Regions from separate parts of the Telluria sp. LT2P34 genome, predicted to be linked through region 1. Evidence: predicted binding sites of a transcription regulator. Region 1 holds the regulator's gene; the other holds the start of a gene.
The links. Region 1 encodes sigma-54, which starts transcription at its own class of promoters, with help from an activator protein. Its sites were predicted from a motif close to TGGCANGNAANCTGCTTT; they were not measured.

Region 1 (5,397 bases):
GCCCAGGCGCGTGCGACAGGAAATGGCTGCCGCCGACGTCCGGGAACAAACCGATGTTCACTTCCGGCATCGCCATTTTCGTGCGGTCGGTGACGATGCGCAGGCCGGTGGCGGGTCCGCCCTGGGCTATGCCCATGCCGCCGCCCATCACCACCCCGTCCATCAGCGCGATATACGGCTTCGGATAAAAATGAACCAGGTGGTTCAGCGCGTATTCTTCCGTAAAAAAGTCTTCCAGCAGTGCGCTGCCGCCGGTCGGCGCCGCGTGGCCCGCCTCGTGGAAGAAGCGGATGTCGCCGCCGGCACACAAGGCTTTTTCGCTGCTGCTGGTGATCACGACGGCCTCGACCGCGGCGTCGTCGCGCCAGGCAAGCAGGGTTGCGCTCAGGCGCCGCACCATGGCGAGCGACAGCGAGTTGAGGGCCTTGGGGCGGTCGAGGGTAATCACGCCGGTGCCGTTGGCAACGCGGGTCAGGACATGGTCGGTCATGGTGGTTGGGCTTGTGGGAAAATCACCATTCTACCAACTGAAAAGGGCGCCTTCCGGCGCCCTTATTAGACGGTGCTTCGTTGCCGATCAGGCAGCAACAGCCTCTCCGCCTTCAGGTCGTCGCTTGAGCGACTCGTGACTATGGTTTTGCATGATGCTCTTGTACTTCATGACTTGGCGATCGAGCCTGTCCATCAGCAAGTCGATCGCGGCATACAGATCTTGCGCCACACTTTCCACGTGCACCATCTTCCCCGAGACGCGCAGGTTGATTTCGGCTTTTTGCCTTTTGTCTTTTTCGGTGAGGTTGTCGATGGCGAGGATGACGTGGGAGTCAATCACTTGATCGAAATGGCGGGTGATGCGTTCCAGCTTGTTCTGTACGTATTCACGGATGGCGGGTGTAACGTCGAGGTGGTGACCGCTGATAGTGAGATTCATACACACTCCTTTGAAAAAGAAACGGCTCACACAGCGCGCTTGGGTCGCGCGTGGCTGGCCGCTGTTACAAGGATTTGCGGAGACTGACTGGAGGAATTTTAAGTGCCTCGCGGTATTTCGCAACCGTTCGGCGCGCGATGACCATTCCTTGTTCACCGAGCATTTCCGCGATCTTGCTGTCGGATAATGGGTTCCTTGGGTCTTCTGCTCCTGTCAGTTGCGCGATGAGCGCCCGGATCGCCGTCGAAGAGGCTTCGCCCCCCGCTTCGGTGGCGACATGGCTTCCGAAGAAATACTTCAGCTCAAACATGCCGTGCGGGGTTAGCATGAATTTCTGAGTGGTTACGCGAGAAATGGTGCTCTCGTGCAGACCTAGTGTATCAGCAATCTCGCGCAGCACAAGGGGACGCATGGCAACCGCGCCATGGCTGAAAAAGTTGCGCTGACGCTCGACGATGGCCTGCGAAACACGCAGGATCGTGTCGAAACGCTGGCGCATATTTTTGATCAGCCACTTCGCTTCCTGCAACTGCGCGCTCATCTGTCCTTCGCCCTTGCCCTGCTTCAGCAGTGCCGCGTAGACATTGTTCACGCGCAGGCGCGGCATCACTTCGCCATTCAGCGTCACGCTCCAGCCGGTGCCCGTCTTGCGCACAATGACGTCCGGCACCACGTAGTCCGAGGTGCTCGACGCAAAAGCCGCACCCGGATGCGGATTGCACTGGCGAATCACGGCTTGCGCTTCGCGCAGGTCTTCGTCATCGCAATCGAGCGCCTTTTTCAGCTTGTTGAATTCGCGCTGGGCGAACCAGGTCAGGTAGCCCTCGACGATCTTCAGGGCCATGCGCCGCGTGACCATCGGCACGCCCGGCATTTGCCGGATCTGCAGCGCCAGGCACTCGCTGGCGCTGCGCGCGCCGACGCCGACCGGATCGAGGCTTTGCACCAGCGCCAGCGCGCAGCGCATTTCGTCCATGTCCACTTCCAGCTCTTCGGGCAGGCGCGCCAGGATTTCGTCGAGCGGTTCGTCGAGATAGCCGTTGTCGTCGATGGCGTCGATCACCAGTTCGGCCAGCGCGCGGTCGCGCACGCTCGCGCCCGTGACCCGGATCTGCTCCGACAGGTGCTCGCGCAGCGTGACGCCGATAGCGCCCAGCTGGGGGCGGCCATCGTCGTCGCCGTCGCTGCCCGGCGCGCGCGGCGCGTCGCCCCAGTCGGCATCGGCCTCGCCGCGCTCGACCTCGCCGCCGCCCTCCGCCGCATCGGCGCCCTCTGCCGGGGCCGCGGGTTCTTCTCCGCCTGGCGCCGGCGCATCCGGCGGCTGGGCGGGCGCGTCGTTGATGGCGCCGTCGGACAACAGGCGCACGGAATTGTCGAGCGGGTCGTCGATCCGCTCGAGCAAGGGATTATCCGACAGGATCTGCTCGAGCTCCTGCTGCAGTTCGATCGTGGACAGCTGCAGCAGGCGGATCGACTGCTGTAGCTGCGGCGTGAGCGCCAGGTGCTGCGAAGTCCGTAGTTGCAGGGATTGTTTCATGATACCTACATGCGGAAGTGTTCGCCGAGGTAGACACGTCGTACCGATTCGTCGGCGATGATGTCGTCAGGGCGGCCCGAGGCCAGCACGGCGCCCTGGTTGATGATGTAGGCGCGGTCGCAGATGCCGAGCGTTTCGCGCACATTGTGGTCGGTGATCAGGACGCCGATGCCGCGCTCCTTCAGGAAGCGCACGATGCGCTGGATCTCGATCACAGCGATCGGGTCGACGCCGGCAAAGGGTTCGTCGAGCAGCACGAAGCGGGGATTGGTGGCCAGCGCGCGTGCGATCTCGACGCGCCGCCGCTCGCCGCCCGACAAGGACAGCGCCTGGTTCTCGCGCAGCTTCTCGATCTGCAGTTCGGCCAACAGCGAATCGAGCCGCTCGTTGATCGCCGCCTTGGTCAGCGGCTTGCCCTCATCGGTGCGCTGCAGTTCCAGCACGGCGCGGATGTTGTCTTCCACGGTCAGCTTGCGAAACACCGACGCTTCCTGCGGCAGGTAGGACAGGCCCATCACCGCGCGCCGGTGGATCGGCAGGCTGGAAATGTCGGCGCCGTTGATTTCGATGGTGCCGGCGTCGGACGGCACCAGGCCGACGATCATGTAGAACGAGGTCGTCTTGCCGGCGCCGTTCGGCCCGAGCAGGCCGACGACTTCGCCGCAGCCCACTTCGAGCGACACGTCGCGCACGACCAGGCGCTTGCCGTAGCTTTTCTGCAGGCCCCGTACGACCAGGGTGCTGCGCGTGTCGCGGTCATCCTTCATTATTTTTTTCCTGCCGCTACCGCGGGCGCTGCCGTACGGCGCGGCGCGATGATCAGGGTGCCGCGCCCGCCGCCGGCCTTGGTCTGGCCGCTGGCGTCGTTGCGCACGGCGGCCACTTCGCGCCGGTTGTCGTAAGAGATGAAGGGGCCGACGAGTTCATTCGTCATGCGCCCGCCTTCGAGTTCCTTGACGACCGCTTTCGAGAACAGCTTGACCACCTCTTCGCGCTCTTCATATTCGATGCGCTCGGCCTGGCCTTCCATCCACAGGTCCGGCCCGCCGTCGCGCTTCTGGCGGAAGGTCGCCACGCGCCCCGGATTCGACGTCAGCGTCACGCTCATATAGCCTTCCGGCGTTTCCCGTACCAGCGCGCGGTCCGATTTCAGGGTCAGCGTGCCGCGCGTGACGATCACATTCCCGGTCAGGATGCGCGTCTGCGTCACTTCATCGACGTCGAGCGAATCGAATTCGACCACGGCCTGCTTGAGCGAGTCCGCCTTCTCGGCCGATACCGACAGCGACACCAGCGAAAGGAAAGCGGCGGCGAGCACATTGCGGAGGATGTTCTTCATATGTTCTTGTTCCTGTTATGGGGTAGGTGCGGAGCGGGAAGCGGCCGCGCGGCGCGGCGGATAGACGATCCTGCCGCGTCCGCCGAGGTGCATCTTCTGGGTCGGATTCTCGGCATGCATGCCCACCGCGTCCACCTGCGACGCGCCCAGCGTCATGCGTACCGGGAGCCTGGTCTTGATGATTTCGTCGTCGGCCAGCACGGTCAGCGCCTCGGTCCGGGCATGCAGCGCTTCGCTGGTCGGCGTGGCCGGGCGCCTGACGTCGACCTTGCCCATCAGTTCGACGCGGTTCTCGCCATGGAAAACCTGGCCGCGCTCGGCCCGCACCGTCATGTTCGGGCGGCCCGGGGCCATGCTCTGCACCACGGGCCGCGTCACTTCGGACACATCATTTTTCGGATGGTGCACCAGGCGCGCGCCGGACATCACGTAGCGCGGCGAGCCGGCCTCGGTCATGCGCACGAAACTGAAGTTCTCGACGATGTAATCGGGCTCGTCGAGTCCGGGGCCTTTGGCGACCTGGTCTTCCGACTGGATCGCCTGCAGCAGCCAGAAGCTGCCGAACGCGAAAAACACCGCGGTGAGCATCAGCCCCAGCGTGCGCCAGCGGTGCGCGGTGCGTTTGTTCACGTAAGTCGCCATACGAATCGAAGATGAGCTTTACGCAAAATACGGGGCCAGGGCCTGTTCATAGCTGCCCTGGGCGCGCATCACGAGGTCGCACACCTCGCGCACGGCGCCGCGGCCGCCGCCGGCGCGGGTCACGTAATGGGCGCGGTGCTGCACTTCGGGGTGGCCGCTCGGAACCGTCACCGCGAAGCCGACCTTGCTCAAGAGCGGCAGGTCGATCACGTCGTCGCCGATATAGCCGCATTGCTCGCTGGTGAGGCCGGTCTTGGCCAGCAGTTCCGTGAACGCGATGCGCTTGTCGTGGAAGCCCTGCCAGACATGGGTGATGCCCAGGTCCCGGGCACGGGCATTGACGATGGGCGAAGTACGCGCGCTGATGATGGCGGTGGCGACGCCCGTCTTTTGCAGCAGCTGGATGCCCAGGCCATCGAGCACGTTGAAGGTCTTGGTTATTTCACCGTCCGCGCCGTAAGTCAGGCTGCCGTCGGTCAGGATGCCGTCTACGTCGAAGATCATGACCTTCACACGCGCGGCGCGTTTGATATGTTCAAGCTCAGTGATCAACACACTCATCAGATTACCTTTGCCCGGGTCAGGTCGTGGATGTGCAGCGCGCCGACCAGCACGCCGTCGCTGTCGACCACCAGCATCTGGTTGATGCGGAATTCTTCCATGATCGCCACCGCGTCCACCGCCAGCTGGTCGGGATGGACGGTGCGCGCGCCGGCATGCATGACGTCGCGAATCAGGAGTTTGCTGAAATCCTGCTCGCGTTCGATCAGGCGGCGCAGGTCGCCGTCGGTGAAGACGCCCAGCGGATGCATGGCGCCATCGACGACGGCGGTCATGCCCATGCCCTTCTGGCTCACTTCGAGCAGCGCCCGGGCCAGCGGCAGCTCGGGGGCGACGGCGGGAATCGCCTCGCCGCTGCGCATCACGTCGCGCACATGGGTAAGCAAG
Region 2 (5,397 bases), on a different contig from region 1:
CGGCAAGGCCACCATCAGTTCGCCCGTGACGACAGTCGCCGGAGTCGCTTCGACGTCCTATATCGACAAGGGCTGCGGCGCGCCGGACGTGATCACCGCCTCGACCGTGCTGGCCGGCGCGACGACCACGGCATCGGGCACGCTCAACGTGGAGGCCGCGCAACCCGGGCAACTCACCTTCGTCTCGGCGCTGCCGCAGAATATTTCGCTCAAGGGCACTGGCGGCGCGGGGCGCCAGGAGTCGTCGATCGTGGTATTCAAGCTGCTCGACCGCAATGGCATCCCTGTCTCGGGCCAGCGCATCGATTTCGAGCTATCCACCAGTGTCGGCGGCCTGGCGCTGAATCACCTGTCCGCCACGACCGGGGCGGACGGCACCGTCAGCGCCATCGTTTCCGCAGGAACGGTGAATACGCCAGTGCGCGTACGCGCCAGCATCACCGGCACAGCCTTCACGACGATCTCCGACCAGCTGATCATTTCGACGGGCGTGCCCGACCAGGACAGCTTCAGCCTGTCGACGGAAGTTTTCAATGTCGAAGGCATGAACATCAACGGCTGCCCGGCGCCGACCGGGTCGCTGATGACGGTGCGGCTGGCCGACCATTTCAACAACCCGGCGCCGGATGGCACCGCCGTCAGCTTCACCACCGAGGGCGGCACAGTCGAAGCCTCCTGCCTGACGGGCTTGGTTAACACAACGCTGACAGACGGCACGGTGATCCAGCAAAAAGGGATTCCTGGCTTCTGCTCGGTGCGCTTCTGCGCGGCCAACCCACGCCCGATCGATGGGCGGGTGACGGTGCTGGCCTATGCACTGGGCGAAGAAAGTTTTGTCGATACGAATGGCACGAACCTGTACTACCAGTCGAGCGACGCTTTCCAGGACCTGGGTGAGCCCTTCCGCAACGACCGTGCCATCACGCATCGCAACGCCGAGGCCAACTGGGGCGTAAATGCAAACTGGAAACCGGCGCGCGCCGCTGCACTTTCCCCTGACGACGGCTGGGCCAGTGGGAATGCTTTGCGTACCCCCGGCGAAATTTTTATCGACTCTAATTCCAGCGGCTTCTGGGATAGAGACGGTGACAACATCTATAACGGTGTGCTGCGCCAGGACAGTCCTGCCAGTAAGCCCGTGACCCATGTGCGCGGCGCCCTGGTGCAGGTACTGTCGACAAGCGCAGCCGCAATCGATTCGCTCGGGCCGCAGTCGATTGTACTGAGCCACTGCGTCAACGGCACGCCGTTCGTGAACAACGCTGTGACCCTGCAGTTGGCGATCCGCGACACCAACCCGACATTGTTTGCCCTGAATCGGGCCGGCGTCCCACCGCTGCAACTGCCGCTGGACCTCCCAGGCAATATCCTGCCGGCGGGTACGAAAATCGAATTCCTGGCATCCAACGGCACCCTGCTGAGCGCGCCTTCTTACACCGTGCCAAACACTGCCGATCCAAGCGCGGCTTTATGGATCTACACGGTGCAGATGCAAAGCGATGCCGGCCAAACATCGCCAGCTGGAATTCCCCCTCTGTATTGCAGTAATACGGTCAGCGCCGGCACCCTCACCGTCAAAGTCACGTCACCTTCGGGCTTTGTCACGACCCGCTCGTACCCTGTCACCGACTGAGCAATCCGTAAATCACCATTGTTAATTAGAAGAGCGCCCTGCCGGGCGCTCTTCTGCATTGGGGCAGCGCATTTCATCAACAACCATTAGTTACATACTGAAGAGCTTATTCGAAATTTATTTCCTGCTGCGAATAATATTCTGCATAAATTGACTTTATGTACTATTCATTCGAAGAAAGAATAATAATGGGAAACTGTCGGTTTACTTTACACTGCTCTCCTCGGTTACAAAACTACCCAATATAAGTAACTGATTAGTCTCGATGTATTTACATAGGCTCGCAAATTGCTTCTCTTTCTGTGCACGTCCAACGAAGTTCCGTTCGTTAATTAAGTAATTAAAGGGGGAGTCTCGCAATGAAATCCATATTCCTGAAAGTTGCATTCGGAGCAACAATAGCAGCTGGCGCCGCACCAGCATTTGCAGACCTGATTTATCAAACCGGTAGTCAACGTACTGGCACCGGACTCGGCGCAGTATCGACCGTCGTTACGGTGCAGGACAACAGCGGCATCGAGTCCGGTTGCGTAACCTATGTCCCTGGTCAAGCCGCGGATAGGCCAAGCCTGGACTGCCAGATGGGCCTGCTGGGCGGTGACAATACCTCCGGTAATGCAGGCAGCAACACCTACTTCCTTAATACCCTTAACGCGATCGCCGGCCTTACCAGTGCAAGCCAGCTCGGCTTTGTCGTGAATATCAGCGAGGGAGGACCTGGCAATACTGCAACACTGACCGACATCTATCTCAGCCTGTTCAATACACAGAGCAACACGCGTCAGCTCTTTGCCTACACCGGAGGCGACCTGACTCTCGGAGACACCGGTGGTATCGGCCAGTCGGGCAACCACCGCTTTGTCCTGGACTTCGCCCAGGGCAATGCAGCTGCCGCATTCTGTCCAGTGCTCTCGCAATGCGTGGTCGGTGGGGGCTTCCAGTTCCTGGGCGGCACGACCAGCGCAACGCCAGAAACCATGTACGTGGGCGCCTTCAGCCGGGACGGCGTGGTTCCTCCTAACGAGGTTCCGGAGCCGGCCTCACTCGCACTGCTCGGTGCAGGCATGATGGCGATTGGATTCCTGCGGCGTCGCTACTCTCCCAAGCAGTAATAATGTTCCTGTCGCAGGATGAAAAATGGCGCCCTCGCGGGCGCCATTTTTACGTCGGCCGTGTCTTTTACCCCTTGAAGGCCAGGGCCAGGATCCGGTCGAAGGCATCGCAGGCGCCGGCGCAGGCCTCGGCCACTTCCTGCTCGGTCCCGACTTCCGCGCGCAAGGCGTCCATGAAGGCGCGCCAGCGCGGGCCGGGTCCACCCGCGCCGGCGCCGCGCAGGTAGCGCAGCGGGTGGGGCGCCAGTTGCGCGGCGAGGCGCTTGTAGAGCACGGCGCCGCCCAGCTGCGAGCCTTCGACGACATAGGCCACGCCCCAGCGGTAGGCCGCGCTGGCGCCGGCCGGCCAGGGCCCCATGTCGGCGCGCGTACCCGATTGGCAAGCTGCCAGGGACGGTTCGGCGAGGTCGCCGCCGATCAGTGCGAGGTGGGCTGCGATGGTGCTGCCGCCCGCGCCCTGCGGGCCGTCGCCGTATGCGCCAAGCCAGCTTTCCATGGGCGTCAGCCAGTCGCGCAGCATGCACAGGTGGCGGGCATAATCGGCGAGCGTGGCATCGGGGCTGGCCAGCGGCAGGCCGCTGTCGAGCTGTTCGTGGCGCGAGTTGGTCGCCTGGCGCAGCGCGGCCAGGACGTCGGATTCGCGTGCGGTGTCGATGGAACGGTTCATGTCATGCCTGGCGTGCGGTAAACAAAACAGCCCGCCATCTTAACAGTTAGTCCGCGACCGGTTCCGGATAGTCGACCGAGAGAATTTCGAGTTCTTCGCTGCCATTCGGCGTTTGCAAAGTGATGACGTCGCCCTCGCGCGCCTTGGTCAGCGCGCGCGCCACCGGCGATACCCAGCTGATGCGCCCGCGCAGCGGGTCGAGCTCGTCGATGCCGACGATGGTGACGGTGTGCTCCTCGCCGGCCCGGTTGACGTAGGCGACGGTGGCGCCGAAATACACCTGGTCGTTCCCGTGGTGCACGCTCGGATCGACGATGAAGGCCGAATCCATGCGCTTGGTAAGAAAACGGATGCGGCGGTCGATCTCGCGCAGGCGGCGCTTGCCGTAGATGTAGTCGCCGTTTTCCGAGCGGTCGCCGTTCGAGGCGGCCCAGTGCACGATGCGCACCACTTCCGGCCGGTCGACGTCGATCAGCTGCAGCAGTTCGTCCTTGATGGCTTTGTAGCCGGCAGGGGTGATGTAATTCTTGGCGCCGGCGGGAATTGCCTGCGCCAGCGCGACGGCGTCATCGTCGTCGTTGTCTGATTCTTTTACAAATGCTTTATTCATAAGGCTTATTGTAGCTCCACGCAGCCACGAGGGGCCGCGCGATTTCCCGTATCATTGAAGCGATGACGACCTCTTCTTTTCCGCGCAGCCTGCTGCTGGCGCCGTTGTTTTACGTGACGGCGCTGGTGCTGGTGGCCGAGGAGTGGATGTGGCGGGTCGGCAACTGGTTCGCCTCCACCCTGGCCAACTGGCCCCCGCTGAAGTGGCTGGAAGACCGGGTGCGGCGCCTGCCGCCTTACTGGGCGCTGCTGGTGTTCGCCCTGCCCGGCCTGATCCTGATGCCGGTGAAATTGCTGGCCCTGCTGGCGATGGCGAAGGGCCATGTGCTGTGGGGCGGCGGCGTGTTCATTCTCGCCAAGGGCGGTGGCGCGGTGATCGTCGCCAGGATCTATGTGCTGACCCTGCCTTCCTTGCTGGCGCTCGCCTGGTTCGCACGGTGGCACAATCGCTTCATGACAGTCAAAGACCAGTTTATCTCGCGCCTGCTCGCCAGCCCCGCCTTCGGCCTGATGCGCCGCTCGGTGTCCAGCGCACGGCGCACGCTGCGGCGCCTGCGCCAGCAGCTGCGGCCCTCGGTTCCCTTCGGCAGCCGCCATGCCACGCGCAGCGCGCGCGCCCTGCGCCGCTTTGTGTCGATGTGGCGGCGCGGCCGCAAACCCGGCGCGGGAGACGATGCATGAGCGCCGACGCAAGCTCGCCGCAAGCGGCGGCCGCGGCCGAGCTGGCGCACTCGTTGGCCCACTCATTGGCCCAGTACGAGGCGCGCTTCAACGCCATCGTCAACCACACGCCGGGCCTGGTCTACCAGTTCCTGCTGCACGCCGACGGCACCCACGCCTTTCCCTACCTGAGCGATGGCTGCGCGCCCCTGCTCGGGGTGCAGCCGGCCGCGCTGCAGGCCGACCCCGACCTGTTCCTGCGCCTGGTGTTGCCGGAAGACCGCAAGGGCTACCTGGAAGCGATGGCGGTGTCGAAAATCACCTTGTCGAGCTGGAACTGGGAAGGCAGGATCTGGATCGACGCCTGGAAGGACGTGAAATGGATTAATTTGCGGGCCACGCCGCATGCGGCGCCCGATCATGATGGAAACGGCAGCGCCGTGCAGTGGGACGGCATCATGACCAACATCACCGACAGCAAGAACGAGCAGCAGGACGCCTTGCGTTCGCGCGCCCGGCTGGCCGAGCTGACCGACCACATCGAACAGGTGAAGGAACAGGAACGCGCCCGCATCGCGCGCGAAATCCACGACGACCTGGGCGGCAACCTGACCGCCATCAAGATGGCCTTGTCGATGCTGGCCGCGCGCCTGCCGCCCGAGCAGCCCCAGTTGCTGGAAAAAGCGGCTTACCTCGACGACCTGGTCGACCGTACC

Region 2: the regulator sigma-54 is predicted to act here: its motif matches at 1,911-1,928, upstream of AC56KZ_RS06705 (PEP-CTERM sorting domain-containing protein).

Annotation. Positions count from the first base shown of each region.
Region 1 covers NZ_JCASIN010000007.1:16,774-22,170, reverse strand. The annotation lists gene AC56KZ_RS17315 (enoyl-CoA hydratase/isomerase family protein) at 1-490, opposite strand, end outside; gene hpf (ribosome hibernation-promoting factor, HPF/YfiA family) at 578-931, opposite strand; gene AC56KZ_RS17305 (RNA polymerase factor sigma-54) at 996-2,468, opposite strand; gene lptB (LPS export ABC transporter ATP-binding protein) at 2,474-3,235, opposite strand; gene lptA (lipopolysaccharide transport periplasmic protein LptA) at 3,235-3,807, opposite strand; gene lptC (LPS export ABC transporter periplasmic protein LptC) at 3,823-4,437, opposite strand; gene AC56KZ_RS17285 (KdsC family phosphatase) at 4,468-4,953, opposite strand; gene AC56KZ_RS17280 (KpsF/GutQ family sugar-phosphate isomerase) at 5,010-5,397, opposite strand, start outside.
Region 2 covers NZ_JCASIN010000002.1:184,605-190,001, forward strand. The annotation lists gene AC56KZ_RS06700 (hypothetical protein) at 1-1,633, shown strand, start outside; gene AC56KZ_RS06705 (PEP-CTERM sorting domain-containing protein) at 1,993-2,745, shown strand; gene AC56KZ_RS06710 (biliverdin-producing heme oxygenase) at 2,813-3,412, opposite strand; gene greB (transcription elongation factor GreB) at 3,459-4,022, opposite strand; gene AC56KZ_RS06720 (hypothetical protein) at 4,085-4,702, shown strand; gene AC56KZ_RS06725 (sensor histidine kinase) at 4,699-5,397, shown strand, end outside.